Regions from separate parts of the Streptomyces sp. MNU89 genome, predicted to be linked through region 1. Evidence: riboswitches for the same ligand, from Rfam matches in the RefSeq annotation. Region 1 holds a riboswitch; the other holds the start of a gene.

Region 1 (7,584 bases):
CCCGCCCGGACGGCGTCGCGCAGGGCGGCGGCCAGCTCCGGGCCCTCGTCGGGCGAGGGGCCGTCGCTCTCGCCGACCCAGGGGATGGCGGTGACGACGACCGCGTCGCAGGCGTCGTCGGCGAGCGCCGCGGCGAGCGCCGCGCGGAAGTCGTCGGGGGTGGCCTGGGTGGTGAGGTCGAGCGGGGTGAGCGGGCGGAGCCGTTCGGTGAGGCAGGCGTCGTAGGCGAGCAGGCCGAGGGATTCGGAGTTGCCGAGGATGGCCACCCGTGGTCCGTCCGGCAGGGGCTGGCCGGCCAGCAGCAGGCCGGTGTCGACGAGTTCGGTGACGGTGTCGACGCGGATCACTCCCGCCTGCCGGAAGAGCGCCGAGACGGTGGCGTCGGGGATGCGGGCGCTGGGCACGGCGTGCCCGGTGGGGGCGGCGCCGCTGTGCCGGGCGCCCTTGACCACGACGACCGGCTTCGCGGCGGCCGTGCGGCGGGCGAGGCGGGTGAACTTCCGCGGGTTGCCGATGGATTCCAGGTACATCAGGACGACGTCGGTGGCCGGGTCGTCGTGCCAGAACTGGAGGACGTCGTTGCCGGAGACGTCGGCGCGGTTGCCCGCCGAGACGAATGTCGAGGTGCCGATGTGGCCGGCGCCGCGCCGGTGCAGCGCGGAGAGCAGGGCGATGCCGATGGCGCCGGACTGGGTGAAGAGGCCGATGTGCCCGGGCGGCGGCAGTTCGGGGGCGAGGGAGGCGTTGAGGCGTACGCCGGGCGCGGTGTTGAGGATGCCGAAGGCGTTCGGGCCGATGATGCGCATGCCGTACGAGCGGGCCTGGCGGACCAGTTCGCGCTGCCGCTCGCGCCCCTCGGGTCCGCTCTCGCCGTAGCCGGAGGAGATGACGACCAGGCCCTGCACGCCGTGTTCGCCGCAGTCGGCGACCACGGCGGGCACGGACTCCGCGGGGACGGCGACGACGGCGAGGTCCACGGCCTCGCCGATCTCCCCGACGGTGCGGTGGGCGGGCACGCCCTCCGGCTCCAGGGTGCCCGGGCCCTCGGGGAAGGCCCGGTTGACGGCGTGCACGCGGCCGGTGAAGCCGCCGTGCAGCAGGGCGCGGAGAACGGCGCGGCCCATGCCGCCGGGCCGGCGTCCGGTGCCGATCACGGCGACCGAGCCGGGGGCCAGCAGCCGCTGGACGGACCGGGCCTCGGCGCGCTGCTCGCGGCTGCGCTGCACGGCCACGGAGCGGTCGGTGGGTTCGAGGTCGAACTCCAGCCGGACGACGCCGTCCTCGAAGTGGCGCTTCTGGGTGTAGCCGGCGTCCGTGAACACCTTGATCATCTTGGTGTTGGCGGGCAGCACTTCGGCGGCGAAGCGGCGGATGCCGCGTTCGCGGGCGACGGCGGCGATGTGTTCGAGGAGGGCGGAGGCGAGGCCGCGGCCCTGGTGGGCGTCCTGGACGAGGAAGGCGACCTCGGCCTCGTCGGCCGGGCCGGAGGCGGGCCGTCCGGTGGCGTCGATGCGGTCGTACCGCACGGTGGCGATGAACTCCCCGCCCACGACGGCCGCCAGGCCGACCCGGTCGACGTAGTCGTGGTGGGTGAAGCGGTGGACATCGCGGTCGGACAGCCGGGGGTACGGCGCGAAGAAGCGGTAGTACTTGGACTCGTCCGAGACCTGCTCGTAGAAGTCGACCAGGCGCTTCGCGTCGTCCTCGGTGATGGGGCGGATGTGGGCGGTGCCGCCGTCGCGCAGGACGACGTCGGCTTCCCAGTGGGCCGGATAGACGTGCTCCGACGGCGTTTCCATGGGGCCAAGCGTACGGGTGTGCGGCCCGGCGCGCGGGGTGCCGCGCGCCGGTGGCGCCGGCCCGGGCCGGCGGACGGCCGTTCCGGCCCCGCCCGGGAGCGGGCGCGGGGCCCCGGTACGGTGACCGCAGGCCGGCCCGGGCACTTGCGGCGCCGTGCCAGAATGGTCTAGACAACTTACGCTCACGGATTACCCGTTTCCTGCGACCGAAGGGCACCACCATGGCAGAGCGCCGCGTCACCGTCGGCTGGGCCGAGGGGCTGCACGCCCGTCCCGCCTCGATCTTCGTCCGCGCGGCGACCGCCTCCGGCGTTCCCGTGACGATCGCCAAGGGCGACAGCTCCCCGGTCAACGCCGCCTCGATGCTCGCGGTGCTCAGCCTGGGCGCCCAGGGCGGCGAGGAGATCGTCCTCGCCTCCGAGGCCGAGGGCGCGGACGCCGCGCTCGACCGGCTGGCCAAGCTGGTCTCGGAAGGTCTGGAGGAGCTGCCGGAAACGGTCTGAGACCGGGGCCGGCCCCGGCGGTCCGGGCGGCCCCTCCGGCGGGAAGCCTTCCGGGCCGCCGGGCGCGGCGAACAGCGCACGCCGGAGCCGCGGTTGCCCCTCGGGGGCGGCCGCGGCTTCCGTGCGCGGCCCGTGCCCGCCCCGCTCGAGGGCGTGCCGGGAAAACAATCCGGCGTCCTCACGGCAACCGCTTCTTCTCGCCCACCCGATATCCGCGTTCCCGCCCCTATACGCGTCCCGTCCGCGCCTTCCCCGCTTCTTCGCCCCCTTTTCCCACGCCCGCATTACGCCCGCATTGTTAATTCTGGACGCGTTCCGTGTTGACGGATTGTTTCGGATTCCTCACCGCGGCCGGACGGCGCAGCCGGCTGCCCTCCGGTGGCGCGAGTTCGGTGTGCGCCGCCATGAGGGCCCGGGCACGCGCCGCGTCCCCCCGCGCGACGGCGTCCACGATGGCGCCGCGCTCCGTCCAGGTGTCGGCCGTGGGCGCCGACCGCGGGACCGCGTACACCCACGCGATCTTGCGGCGGACCTGGGTGAGCAGGGCGATCAGACTGGGACTGCCCGAGGCCTGGGCCAGCGTCTCGTGGAACCAGGCGTCCAGCGAGCGCAGATCCGCCGCCTGCCCGTGGCGCGCCCGCTCCCGCCCGAGCACCACCAGCCCGCGCAGCACCTTGAGATGCGCCTCGGTGCGGCGCTGCGCCGCCCGCCCCGCGGCCAGCGGCTCCAGCAGGGAGCGGATCTCCAGCAGGTCGGCGGCCTCCCGCTCCGTCGGCTCGGCCACACAGGCGCCCGCGTGCCGCCGCGTGGTGACGAACCCCTCGGACTCCAGGGCCCGCAGGGCCTCCCGCACCGGGACCCGAGAGACACCGTAGCGGCGCGCGAGCAGCTCCTCGGTGAGGCGGCTGCCGAAGGGATACGCCCCGGCGACGATGTCGTCGCGGATCGCATGGCGCACCGCGTGCGCCGGAATACGGCGGCCGGCGGGCGGCGAATCACCGTTCATCTCCGACTCCGCATTTCCGGACCTCCACTGGAATTCCCGTGGAACACAGGGCTCGACATTCCCGAACTGTATTGCAGGACGCGGAATATGGTGACGAGGGTGCGCGCCGGTGCATTGCGATCCGGCCAGGAAACCGGCCACGGCGGGAAGCGGCCCGGACGGCCCGGGCCGTCCGGAGCCGGATACGCGGAAGACCCCGGCCGGGAGGGCCGGGGTCTCGCGTCGCGCCGAGCGTCAGACCGAGACGCCGTGCGAACGCAGGTACGCCACGGGGTCGATGTCGGAGCCGTACTCGGCGGTGGTGCGGGCCTCGAAGTGGAGGTGCGCACCGAAGGAGTTGCCGGTGTTCCCGGCGAGACCGATCTGCTGGCCGGGCGTGACCGCCTGGCCCGCGGTGACGTTGAGGGCGGACAGGTGCCCGTACTGGGTGTAGGTGCCGTCGTTCATCCTGATGACGACGCTGTTGCCGTAGGAGCCGTCCCAGCCGGCCTCGACGACGGTGCCCGAACCCACGGACTTGACCGGGGTGCCCTCGGCGGCCTTGAAGTCGATCCCGGTGTGGCTGCCGGAGGACCAGGCGGCACCGGAGGCGTGGTACTGGGTGGAGACGAAGCTGCCGTCGACCGGCAACACGAAGGTGTTGAGGCGCTTGCGCTCGGCCTCGCGGGCGGCCCGCTCCTTGGCGGCGCGCTCCTCCTTGGCCCGGGCGTCGGCGATCCGCTTGGCCTCGGCGGCCTCACGCCTGGCCGCGGCCTCGGCCCGCTCCATGGTGGCGGCCACGTCGGCGGCGGACTGCTGGGCCTCGGCCTGGTCGCCGATCCGCTCGCCGAGGGTGTCGTCGAGGACGACCGCCTGGCGGAGCCCGGTGTCCGCGGCCCCGCGGGCACTGTCGTCGGCGGCGAACGCCGGGGAGGCGAGGGTGGCGGCCACGCCACTGGTGGCGAGGGTGGCCATGCCGGCGACGCGCGCGGGGCGGATGCTGCGACGGCTCGGACGGCGGTGCTTCCCGGTGGTACGGGTGGGCGGCATAGGGTGCGGCTGTCCTTTCCTTCCTTCTCGCCTACCGGGTTAGCTGACGGGTTCGGAGCAGGAAGGTCTCCTACGGGCCCCTCGCGGGGAGGCGCCCGATTCACCCCAAGGGACCGGACCGTTCCCGTACCGCCGTCGGCGGTGTGGGGCGGCCCGTCCCGCACCGGTGAGGTGCGGGAAGGAGGGTCCCCGGCTCCCCTGGCTCGCGCCATGGGGACTCGGCGATGACTGCCCGGTGCCGCGGTTTGCGGCGAAGTGCCCGGCCGGACAGCCGGATCGACGCTAAGACGGACGGCTCCGCCGCGCCAAACAAAACCGGCTTTTTGTTGCGGAGGCCACAGGAGAGAACACCCGCACCGCGGCAAAACGGGCCAAACGGCGGCGCTCCCCGCCGGACGGCACGGCGGAATCGGCGCCTCCGCCGGGCCCGCCGCCGGCCCCTCGCGCGCCGTACCGGCGTGACCGGAAAACGGCCGTGACGGACCGCCGGTTCCGACGGTGCGTCACGGCCGCGTGCCGACAGGTCGCGTCCTGCTCGACAGGTCGCGTCCCGAACGCCGGTGACCGGAGCGGCCGTTCAGCCGCTGACGACCTTGACCTCTCCGATGCCCAGCGCCCGGACCGGCTCCTCGATCGCGGCGGCGTCCCCGACCAGCACCGTCACCAGGTTGTCCACCGGGAACGCGCTGACCGCGGCGGCGGTGGCCTCCACCGTGCCGGTCTCGGCGAGCCGGGCGTACAACTGCGCCTGGAAATCATCCGGAAGGTACTGCTCGACCTGGTCGGCCAGGGTCCCGGCGACGGCCGCGGCGGTCTCGTACTTCAGCGGCGCGACCCCGACCAGGTTCTGCACGGCCACATCGCGCTCCTCGTCGGTCAGCCCGCCGGCCGCGAGGGTGCGCAGCACCTGCCAGGTGTCCTCCAGGGCCGGGCCGGTGACATCCGTGGCGACCGAGCCGCTGATGGCCAGCAGCGAGGCACCCGTGCCCTCGGGCGTCGAGCGCAGCACCTGGCCGAAGGCGCGCACGCCGTAGGTGTAGCCCTTCTCCTCGCGCAGCACCCGGTCCAGGCGGGAGGTGAGCGTGCCGCCGAGGCAGTAGACGCCGAGCACCTGGGCCGCCCAGACCCGGTCGTGCCGGTCGGGGCCGACCCGGCCGACGAGGACCTGGGTCTGCACCGCGCCCGGCCGGTCCACGATCACGACCCGGCCGGTGTCGTCCGCCGTGATGGCCGGTACGGGGCGGGCCTCGGCCGTGCCGCCGGTCCAGGTGCCCAGGGTGCCGGCGAGGACCTCGGCCAGCGGGATGCCGGTGAAGTCGCCCACGATCACGGCGGTCGCGGTGGCGGGGCGGACGTGCGCCGCGTAGAACGCGCGGACGCCTGCGGCGTCCACCCGCGCGACGGTCTCCTCGGTGCCCTGCCGGGGCCGGGACATCCGGGACTCGGCCGGGAACAGCTCCTTGGAGAGCTCCACCGCGGCCCGGCGGGCGGGGTTGGCCAGCTCGTGCGGGATCTCGTCGAGACGGTTGCGGACCAGCCGCTCGACCTCGTCCTCGGGGAAGGCCGGGGCCCGCAGGGCGTCGGCGAGCAGCCCGAGCGCCTTGGCCAGCCGGGAGGCCGGGACCTCCAGGGAGACCCGGACCCCGGGGTGGTCCGCGTGTGCGTCCAGGGTGGCGCCGCAGCGCTCCAGTTCGGCGGCGAACTCCTCGGCGGTGTGCTGGTCGGTGCCCTCCGAGAGGGCGCGCGCCATGATCGTGGCGACGCCGTCGGTGCCCTCCGGCTCGGCCTCCAGGGGTGCCTGCAGATTGATCTCGACGGCCACCACCTTCTGGCCGGGGCGGTGGCAGTGGAGCACCGTCAGCCCGTTGGGCAGGGTGTCCCGCTCGGGGGTCGGGAAGGCCCAGGGCGTGGGCTCCCCGGCGCGCGGCATCGGGTGGTACGTCATGGTGGTGCCGGCGTCGCTCACTGGGCCGCCTCCTTCTCGTCGGTGCCGTCCGTGCCCTCGGTGCCGTCCGGGCCGTCGCCGGGCTCGGGCCCGGTCGGCTCGTAGACGAGCGAGGCGCGGTTGTCGGGACGCAGCCGCGCCGCCGCCACCTCGCGCACCTCCTCGGGGCCGACCTCCAGCAGCCGCTGCACCGCCGTCAGCGCGAGCTGCGGGTCGCCGAAGAGGACGGCGTACCGGCAGAGCTGGTCGGCGCGGCCGCCGACCGTGGCGAGCTGGTCCAGCCACTCGCGCTCCAACTGCGCCTGGGCGCGCTCCATCTCCTCCGGTGTCGGGCCCTCTTCGGCGAACCGGGCCAGCTCCTCGTCGACCGCCCGTTCGATGGCGGGGATCTCCACACCGGAGGACGCCTTGACGTCCAGCCAGCCCATCGAGGGGGCGCCCGCCAGCCGCAGCAGGCCGAAGCCCGCGCCGACGGCGAGGCGGTCCCGGCGGACCAGCCGGTTGTACAGCCGGGAGGACTCGCCGCCGCCGAGGACCGTCAGGGCCAGATCGGCGGCGTCGGCGGCGCGGGTGCCGTCCTCCGGAAGCCGGTAGGCGGACATCAGCGCGCGGGCCGGGACCTCCTCGCGCAGCTCCTCGCGCAGCTCCTCGCCGATGACGTCGGGCAGGGCGCCGTCGCGCGGCGGCTGCTTGCCGTCGTGGCCGGGGATGGAGCCGAAGTAGCGCTCGATCCAGGCGAGGGTCCGCTCGGGGTCGATGTCGCCGACGACCGCGAGGACGGCGTTGTTCGGCGCGTAGTACGTCCGGAAGAAGTTCCGGGCGTCCTCCAGGGAGGCGGCGTCGAGGTCGGCCATCGAGCCGATGGGGGTGTGGTGGTACGGGTGGCCCTCGGGGTAGGCCATGGCGGTCAGCTTCTCGAACGAGGTGCCGTAGGGGACGTTGTCGTAGCGCTGGCGGCGCTCGTTCTTCACGACGTCCCGCTGGTTCTCCATGCTCTCGTCGTCGAGAGCGACGAGGAGGCTGCCCATGCGGTCGGCCTCCAGCCAGAGCGCGAGTTCGAGCTGGTGGGCGGGCATGGTCTCGTAGTAGTTGGTCCGCTCGAAGCTCGTGGTGCCGTTGAGCGAGCCGCCGGCGCCCTGCACCAGCTCGAAGTGGCCGTTGCCCTTCACGTTCGCGGAGCCCTGGAACATCAGGTGCTCGAAGAGGTGTGCCAGGCCGGTGCGGCCCTGGACCTCGTGTCGGGAGCCGACGTCGTACCAGAGACAGACCGCGGCGACCGGGGTCAGGTGGTCCTCGGAGAGG
Region 2 (7,584 bases), 4.9 Mb from region 1:
TGGAGCCGGAGCGGCCGAGTTGCTGCCCGGCGGGGACCTGCTGTCCGGCCCGTACGGAGAGCTGGGAGAGGTGGGCGTACTGGCTGTACCGGCCGTCGCTGTGCCGCAGGACGACCTGGTAGCCGTAGGCGCCGGCCCAGCCCGCGGAGACGACCTGGCCGGCGGCCACGGCCCGGACCGAGGTGCCGGTGGCGACGGGGAAGTCGACGCCCGTGTGGTAACCGCTGGACCAGCTGCTGCCGGAGGCGCGGTACGGGGTGCTCGGCGAGACGCCCGGGACGGGCGCGGAGAAGGCGCCGGAGCCGGAGCGGGAGCTCCGCTCCTCGCCGGAGCGCTCCTGCTTCCGCTCGGTCCTCTTCTTCTCCGGGGCGGCCTTCTTCTTCTCGGCCTTCTCGGCCTTCGCGGCCTGCTTCTCCGCCTTCTTGTCGGCCTTCTTGCCGGCCTTCTTCTCCGGGGCCGGGGCCGCCCGGCGTTCGGAGGTCTTGCGTTCCGAGGTCTCCGGGGCGCTCCCGGCACCGGACGCCTGCCCGCGCAGGGAGAGCCGCTGGCCGGGGAGGATCAGGTCCGGGTCCTCGCCGATCACCTCGCGGTTGGCCTCGTAGAGCCGCTGCCAGCCGCCGTCGACGTCGTGCCCGCGGGCGATGCCGAAGAGCGTGTCACCGCTGACCACGCGGTACGAGTCGGTGGTGCGGGAGCCGGGGGCGCGGGTGGCGGAGGCGGCCTGGGCCGGGTCCTTCGCCTTCCGTTCCGCGCGCTGCTGCTGCCGCTGCTCCGCCCCGGCCGCTCCCGCGGCCTTCTCCTTCTGCCGCGCGTCCTCGGCGCGCGGGCCGGACCGGTCCGCGGCCGGCGCGGTGTCCGGCCCGTCGCCGCCGCGGGCGAGGCCGGCCCGCGGGCCGCAGTTCGGCCATGCGCCGGGGCCCTGGCCGTCGAGGACCTTCTCGGCTATCGCGAGCTGCTGTGCCCGGGTGGCGAGGTCGGCGCGCGGCGCGTACCGGGTGCCGCCGAACGCCTCCCAGGTGCTCTGCGAGAACTGGAGGCCGCCGTAGTAGCCGTTGCCCGTGTTGATGTCCCAGTCGTTGCCGCTCTCGCACTCGGCGACCCGCTCCCAGGTGTCGGTGGAGGCGGCGCTCGCGCTCGCCGCGGCCACCAGCGGGAGGGCGATGCCCGCACCTCCGGCGGTGACGGTCAACGATGCCTGGGAGATACGGCTCGGCTGGTGCCGGCGGTGCCGTCCGCGGGTGGGGGGCATCGGCTGGGGTCCTCTCCTGCGCTGGGGCCGAAAAAGGCGGCCGCGCAAGGGAGTTCGCGGGCCGTGCCCAAGATAGGCGGGCGCATTCCGCGTCACAACCGATTCCGGGAATCTGCGGGACGATTATCGGATTTCGAAGAAGTGAATCTTGAAAAGGAGTGGCGCGGGGGAAGGCCCGTTTCCCGGTGTAACCCCAGCTGATCCGTGGTGCGCCGGCAGCGGCCGTCCGCCCGCCCGCTCTCCGCCCCGGAAGATCGAATTCCGCAGCGGCTTACCCCCCTTTTTTTGGCCACCGGCCCGCGCGCCCGGCCGGAAACGGGCGAGGTGCCCGTTCCCGCGGGGCGGGAACGGGCACCTCGGATGGTGCTGTGCGGTGCGGGGAGGTCAGATGGAGACGCCCTTGCCCCGCAGGTAGGCCAGCGGGTCCACGTCGGAGCCGTAGCCCTGACCGGTCCGGACCTCGAAGTGCAGGTGCGGGCCGGTGCTGTTGCCGGTGGAACCGGACAGGCCGAGCTGCTGGCCGCCCTGGACGGTCTGGCCGGCCGAGACGGACAGCGAGGACAGGTGGGCGTACTGGCTGAACTTGCCGTCGGCGTGCCGGACGACGACCTCGTTGCCGTAGGAGCCGCCCCAGCCCGCGGAGACGACCGTGCCGGAGCCGATCGACTTCACCGGGGTGCCGGAGGCGACGGAGAAGTCGACGCCGGTGTGGTAACCGCTGGACCAGCTGCCGCCCGAGGCCCGGTACGGGGTGCTCGGGGAGGCGGCGACCGGGGCGCTGAAGCCCGCGGCGTTGGCCTGGGCCTGCTGGACGGCCGGCTTCTCGGCGGCCTTGGCCGGGGCCTTGGCCTCGGACTTCTGGGCCTTCGGCGCGGCCTTGGGGGCCTCCGCCTTCGGAGCGGCCTGCTCGCCGTCCAGCGAGTACTTCTGACCCGGGAAGATCAGGTTCGGGTTACCGCCTATGACCTCGCGGTTCCCCTCGTAGATGCTCTCCCAGCCACCCTCGACGCCCTTGGCCTCGGCGATCTTGGCAAGGGTGTCACCGCTGACGACGGTGTACGAAGAGGCCTTCGCGGTGCCGGCGTCCGACGGAGACGGCTGGGCGGCCTTCTTCTCGGCCTTCGGCGCGGCCTTGGGGGCCTCCGCCTCGGGAGCCTCGGCCTTGGGGGCGTCCGCGGCCCGGCCCTGCTGCTTGGCACCGGTGTCGACGGCGGGGGCCTCGCCACCGCGGGTGAGACCGGCCTTGACGGAGCAGACCGGCCAGGCGCCCGGGCCCTGGCCCGCGAGCACCTTCTCGGCGATCGCGATCTGCTGGTCCTTGGTGGCGAGGTCCGCGCGCGGCGCGAACTCGGTACCACCGAAGGCGGCCCAGGTGCTCTGCGTGAACTGCAGGCCACCGTAGAAGCCGTTGCCCGTGTTGATGCTCCAGTTACCGGTGCTCTCGCACTCGGCGACCTTGTCCCAGGTCCCGACCGAAGCGGCGCTGGCGCCGGAGGCGCCGACGAGGGGGAGAACGAGGCCCGCGCCACCGGTGGTGACGGCGAGCGTGGCGATGGAAAGACGGCTGATGCGAGTACGGCGATGACGTCCGCGAGACATAGGGGTATTTCCTCTCCTACGCCTACGAGGTGAGCTGTCGGGTTCGGGCTGGAGTTGCCCGGACGCATTCGCACGGCCGGCTCGGCCGTCCTGCGCGTCTTCACCCCGAGCCGCACCGTGTGGTGTGTCACACGGTCCGGCGACTTACCTTTGGGTCCCCCGCTCCTGCCGTGGTGCGTCGTGGTTTCCCTCCTCCGGCGGCAGGATTCGGCGTTCCGGAGGAAGAATGCCCGCCAAGCTTTCGGCGGAGCAGCGGCAAACGTAAGCGCTCGGTTTTCACCAAGGCAAGGAGAAGTCGGGCAGCCCGGTGTTTACCAGCGGTATTTGCGGAGATGACGTGACGCGGTGCACACAACCCTCAGCAAAGAGCGACGAAAATCCTCGCCGTTCGCCGCCCGGAAACAGCAGAGGGTTACATCCTCGACGAAACAGCGGCATGCGAATGCATTGCGTCACCTTTCCCCTCCGCATTCTGTGAAGCGCGTCACCGGTGGATGTTTTGTCCGTTTTGAGGGGGTCTTGGGTGGGAGTGGGGCGGCGGCCCGGGTCGCGGCCGGGCCGCCCGCCCCCTTCCCGCGGCCGGCGTCTACGATCATGGCCACCGGGCGCCGGGCCACTCCCCGGCCGCCTCCCGGACCCGGCCGACGGAGGACTGCCGCCGTGACCACCACCCCTGCCCGCGCCGCGGCCGCGCCCGTACCGGTCCTGCTGCGGGCCGAGCGGCTCGCCCGCACCGAGGACGGAGCCTGCCGCCACGCCCTGCTGTGGCGCGCCGGGCCGGGCTGGCGGATGGCCAGCAGCGCCGTCCTGGGCGGCGGCCTCGGTGAACGCGGCTGGGTGCTCAACGCCCAGGTGCGCCCCGGCTACACCCGTACCGATCCCGCCCGCCATCTGGCCGGGCTGGCCCGGGACGCCGGGCTGGCCGGGCCCGGTGTGGGGCTGATGACGGCAGCCGAGGTGGACGCGTGCACCCGCGCCGCCGACGGCGGTGTGGAGGCGCTGGTGACCACCGGCATCGGTGTCTGCGGCTGGGCCGCCTCCCCGGCCCGGGTTCCCCGGCACCCCGCCGCCGGGGACGGTCAACATCGTCGTCGCCGTACCGGCCCCGCTCGGCGACGCCGCACTCGTCAACGCCGTCGCCACGGCGACCGAGGCCAAGGTCCAGGCCCTGCTCGACGCGGGCTTCGACTGCTCCGGCACCCCCTCGGACGCGGTGTGCGTCGCGGCCCGCGCCGCCCGGCCCGGCGAGGAGCCGGAAGCCTTCGGCGGGCCGCGGTCCCTCTGGGGCGCGCGGCTGGCACGGGCGGTCCACACCGCCGTACGGGAGGGCGCCCGGCGGGAGCGGGAGCACACGGCGGCGGGCCCGGGCGGGCCGGCGCCGCACCCCCGCACCCTGCCGGGCTGCCGCGCGGAGGTCTGAACTCCCGCCGGCGCGGGGGCCGGTGGCGGCCGCGGTGCCCGTCACAGCGGGGCCAGCATCTGCCGGCGGGCGGCCGGGTCGACCTCGTCGATCCAGCGCGCGGTCCCGTCGAGTACGGAGGAGCGCGGCGCCCCGGCGAGATGGACGGTCATGCCGATGGCCCGCCCCAGCCGGTCCGGGAGGCCGTCGAAGAGCGCCCCGCCGCCCGTGACCACCAGCCCGCGCTCCACGATGTCGTCCGCGACGCCGCCGGGGCAGTTGCCGATGGCGGTGACGACCAGCCGGGCGATGCGCCGGATCTCCGGCTCGATGATGTCCCGCAGCTCCCCCGCCGCGACCGAGACGGTCTTGGGCAGATCGGTGACGCGGTCCCGGCCCCGGACCGGCAGCCGGGTGCCGGGCGCGGTCTCCGCCACCCGGCCGAGACCGGTCTTGACGGCCTCCGCCGCGCTCGTGCTCAGCGCCAGGGTGTGCTCCCGCTGGAGGTGGGTGACCAGGGCGGAGGTCACGGCGTCGCCCGCGACCGGCGAGGACTCGGCGGAGACCAGAGTGCCGAAGGCGAAGGCGCAGATCTCCGTGGTCCCGGCGCCGATGTCGACGATCATGGTGCCGCCGGAGTCCCAGAGCGGCAGCCCGGCGCCCAGGGCCGCGAGCATCCCCTTGGGCAGCAGCCGCACCCACCGGGCACCGGCCTGGAGCAGCACCTCCTCGGCGGCGATCCGCTGCACCTCGGTGGCGGAGGCGGGGACGCCCGTCACGACCCCCGGCGGCAGCAGACCGCGCCGGGAGGGGCCGCCGCCGCCCAGCGCGTGCCGGAGCAGCAGGGCGGCGGCGTCGAAGTCCGTGACGACGCCGCGGCTGAGCGGCACCACCGCCTCGATGTCCGGCGGGGTGCGGCCGAGGATCCGGCCCGCCTGGTCGCCGACGGCGACCACCTGCCGGGACCCGGTGGTCACCGCGATGACGGACGCGCCGTCGTAGCGGTGGCCCCCGCGCGGCCCGCGGACGCGGATGCGGGAGGTGCCGAGGTCCACCGCTACGGGGGGTCCGCCGGAGGTGCGGGACCAGCGCATGGGGAGTCCTTTCCGGACGGCTGCTCTCCGGATCAGACTCGCGCGGGCGGGGCCGCCGGCGGGCGAGGCGCTCCCCTCACTCCCTCGAAAGTGTGATGATCGGCCCGCAGGGGCCGCCCGCACGGCCCCGTCGCGGGCCCTCCCGGCGTCAGCCGGCGACTTCGGAGCGGTCGCCGCCCCAGAGCGTGTGGAAGCTGCCCTCGCGGTCCACGCGCCGGTAGGTGTGCGCCCCGAAGTAGTCGCGCTGGCCCTGGGTGAGCGCGGCCGGCAGCCGCTCGGCGCGGAGCGCGTCGTAGTAGGCGAGGGCGGCGGAGAAGCCGGGCGTCGGCACCCCGTGCGCCACGGCCGTGCCGACCACCGTGCGCCAGTCCCGCTGCGCCGCGCCGATCTCCCCCGCGAACTCACTGTCGGCCAGGAGCGTGGGCAGCTTGGGGTCGGTGTCGAAGGCGGCGCGGATGCGGTCGAGGAACGCGGCCCGGATGATGCAGCCGCCGCGCCAGATCGCGGCCACCGCCCCCGGGTCGATCGTCCAGCCGTACTCGCCGGCGGCCGCGTCGATCATGTTCCAGCCCTGGGCGTAGGAGACGACCTTCGAGGCGTAGAGCGCCTGCTCCACCTGGTCCGCGAAGTGCCGGGCGTCCTCCGCCCCGAGCGTCGCGCGCTGCGGGCCCGGCAGGCCCCCGGCGGCCTGCCGCAGCCCCGCGTGGCCGGAGACGGAGCGGGCGAAGACCGCCTCGGCGATGCCGGACACCGGGACACCCAGATCGAGCGCCGTCTGCACCGTCCAGCGGCCGGTGCCCTTCTGGCCGGCGCTGTCGGCGACGACGTCCACGAACGGCCGGCCGGTCGCGGCGTCGGTGTGGGCCAGGACCTCGGCGGTGATCTCGATGAGATACGAGTCGAGGCGGCCGGTGTTCCAGGTGCGGAAGATCTCGGCGATCTCGGCGGGCCGGTAGCCGGCCACCTGGCGCAGCAGGTCGTAGGCCTCGCCGATGAGCTGCATGTCGGCGTACTCGATGCCGTTGTGCACCATCTTGACGAAGTGCCCGGCGCCGTCCGCCCCGATGTGGGTGCAGCAGGGCGTGCCGTCGGAGGCCTTGGCGGCGATGTCCTCCAGCAGCGGGCCGAGGGCGGCGTAGGCCTCGGGCGAGCCGCCGGGCATGATGCTGGGCCCGTTGAGCGCGCCCTCCTCCCCGCCGGAGATCCCGGTGCCGACGAAGTGGAGGCCGCGCTCGCGCAGCGCGGCCTCCCGGCGGCGGGTGTCCTCGAAGTGCGCGTTGCCGCCGTCGATGATCATGTCGCCGGCTTCGAGCAGCGGGGCGAACTCGTCGATCACCGCGTCGGTGGACATGCCCGCCTTCACCATGATCACCACGCGGCGGGGCCGCTCCAGCGAGGCGACGAAGGCGGCCGGGTCGTCGGACGGGAGGAAGGTGCCCTCGTGGCCGAACTCCTCGACCAGGGCCCGGGTACGGGTCGCGGTGCGGTTGTGCAGCGCCACGGTGTGGCCGTGCCGGGCGAGATTGCGGGCCAGATTGCGGCCCATCACCGCCAGCCCGGTGACCCCGATCTGCGCCTTCGTCCCGGTGTCTGCCATATCTCAAGACTCCCTCGATGGCGGGGTTGCCCCGCGTCTGTGCGTCTGCTGCGGTCGCCGCGCTTCCGGCGGCCCGCCGTACCTCCGCGGCCCGGCCCGCCCGCGCGGCCACCCGCCCCGCGGGCGACCGGGCCGCTAAGCCCAGGTCCACTCGCGGATCTCGGGCATGTCCTGGCCGTGCTCCCGGATGTACGAACGGTGTTCGTTGCGCTTGTCCTTCATCAGCTGGCGGACCCCGATCGCCCGGAGTGCCAGCCCGGGCACCCGGTCGATGACGTCCATCACCAGCCGGTAGCGGTCCATGTCGTTCAGCACGACCATGTCGAACGGTGTTGTGGTGGTGCCCTGCTCCTTGTAGCCCCGGACGTGGATGTTGGCGTGGCCGTTCCGCCGGTAGGTGAGCCGGTGGATCAGCCACGGATAGCCGTGGTAGGCGAAGATGACGGGCTTGTCGGCGGTGAATACGGCGTCGAACCCGTGATCGTTCAGCCCGCTGGGATGTTCCGTGTGGGGCAGCAGCCGCATCAGGTCCACGACATTGACCACCCGGACGGCCAGATCGGGCAGATGCGCACGGAGCAGCGAAGCCGCGGCCATGACCTCCTGGGTGGGCACGTCGCCCGCGGCGGCGAGGACCACGTCCGGC

What was found. A riboswitch is a leader RNA that binds a small molecule or an ion and turns the genes downstream of it on or off. The one in region 1 is predicted to bind cyclic di-AMP.
Region 2: another riboswitch for cyclic di-AMP. It lies ahead of E4N63_RS29055 (transglycosylase family protein); the one in region 1 lies ahead of E4N63_RS08045 (M23 family metallopeptidase).

The regions. Positions count from the first base shown of each region.
Region 1 covers NZ_JAJKLL010000001.1:1,875,381-1,882,964, forward strand. The annotation lists gene E4N63_RS08030 (bifunctional GNAT family N-acetyltransferase/acetate--CoA ligase family protein) at 1-1,799, opposite strand, end outside; gene E4N63_RS08035 (HPr family phosphocarrier protein) at 2,021-2,302, shown strand; gene E4N63_RS08040 (GntR family transcriptional regulator) at 2,601-3,308, opposite strand; gene E4N63_RS08045 (M23 family metallopeptidase) at 3,543-4,337, opposite strand; cyclic di-AMP (ydaO/yuaA leader) riboswitch at 4,352-4,571, opposite strand; gene E4N63_RS08050 (pitrilysin family protein) at 4,915-6,303, opposite strand; gene E4N63_RS08055 (pitrilysin family protein) at 6,300-7,584, opposite strand, start outside.
Region 2 covers NZ_JAJKLL010000001.1:6,766,914-6,774,497, reverse strand. The annotation lists gene E4N63_RS29060 (transglycosylase family protein) at 1-1,249, opposite strand, end outside; gene E4N63_RS29055 (transglycosylase family protein) at 1,634-2,848, opposite strand; cyclic di-AMP (ydaO/yuaA leader) riboswitch at 2,853-3,071, opposite strand; partial or broken gene E4N63_RS29050 (adenosylcobinamide amidohydrolase) at 3,443-4,268, shown strand; gene E4N63_RS29045 (rod shape-determining protein) at 4,310-5,341, opposite strand; gene gndA (NADP-dependent phosphogluconate dehydrogenase) at 5,490-6,938, opposite strand; gene E4N63_RS29035 (phosphoketolase) at 7,074-7,584, opposite strand, start outside.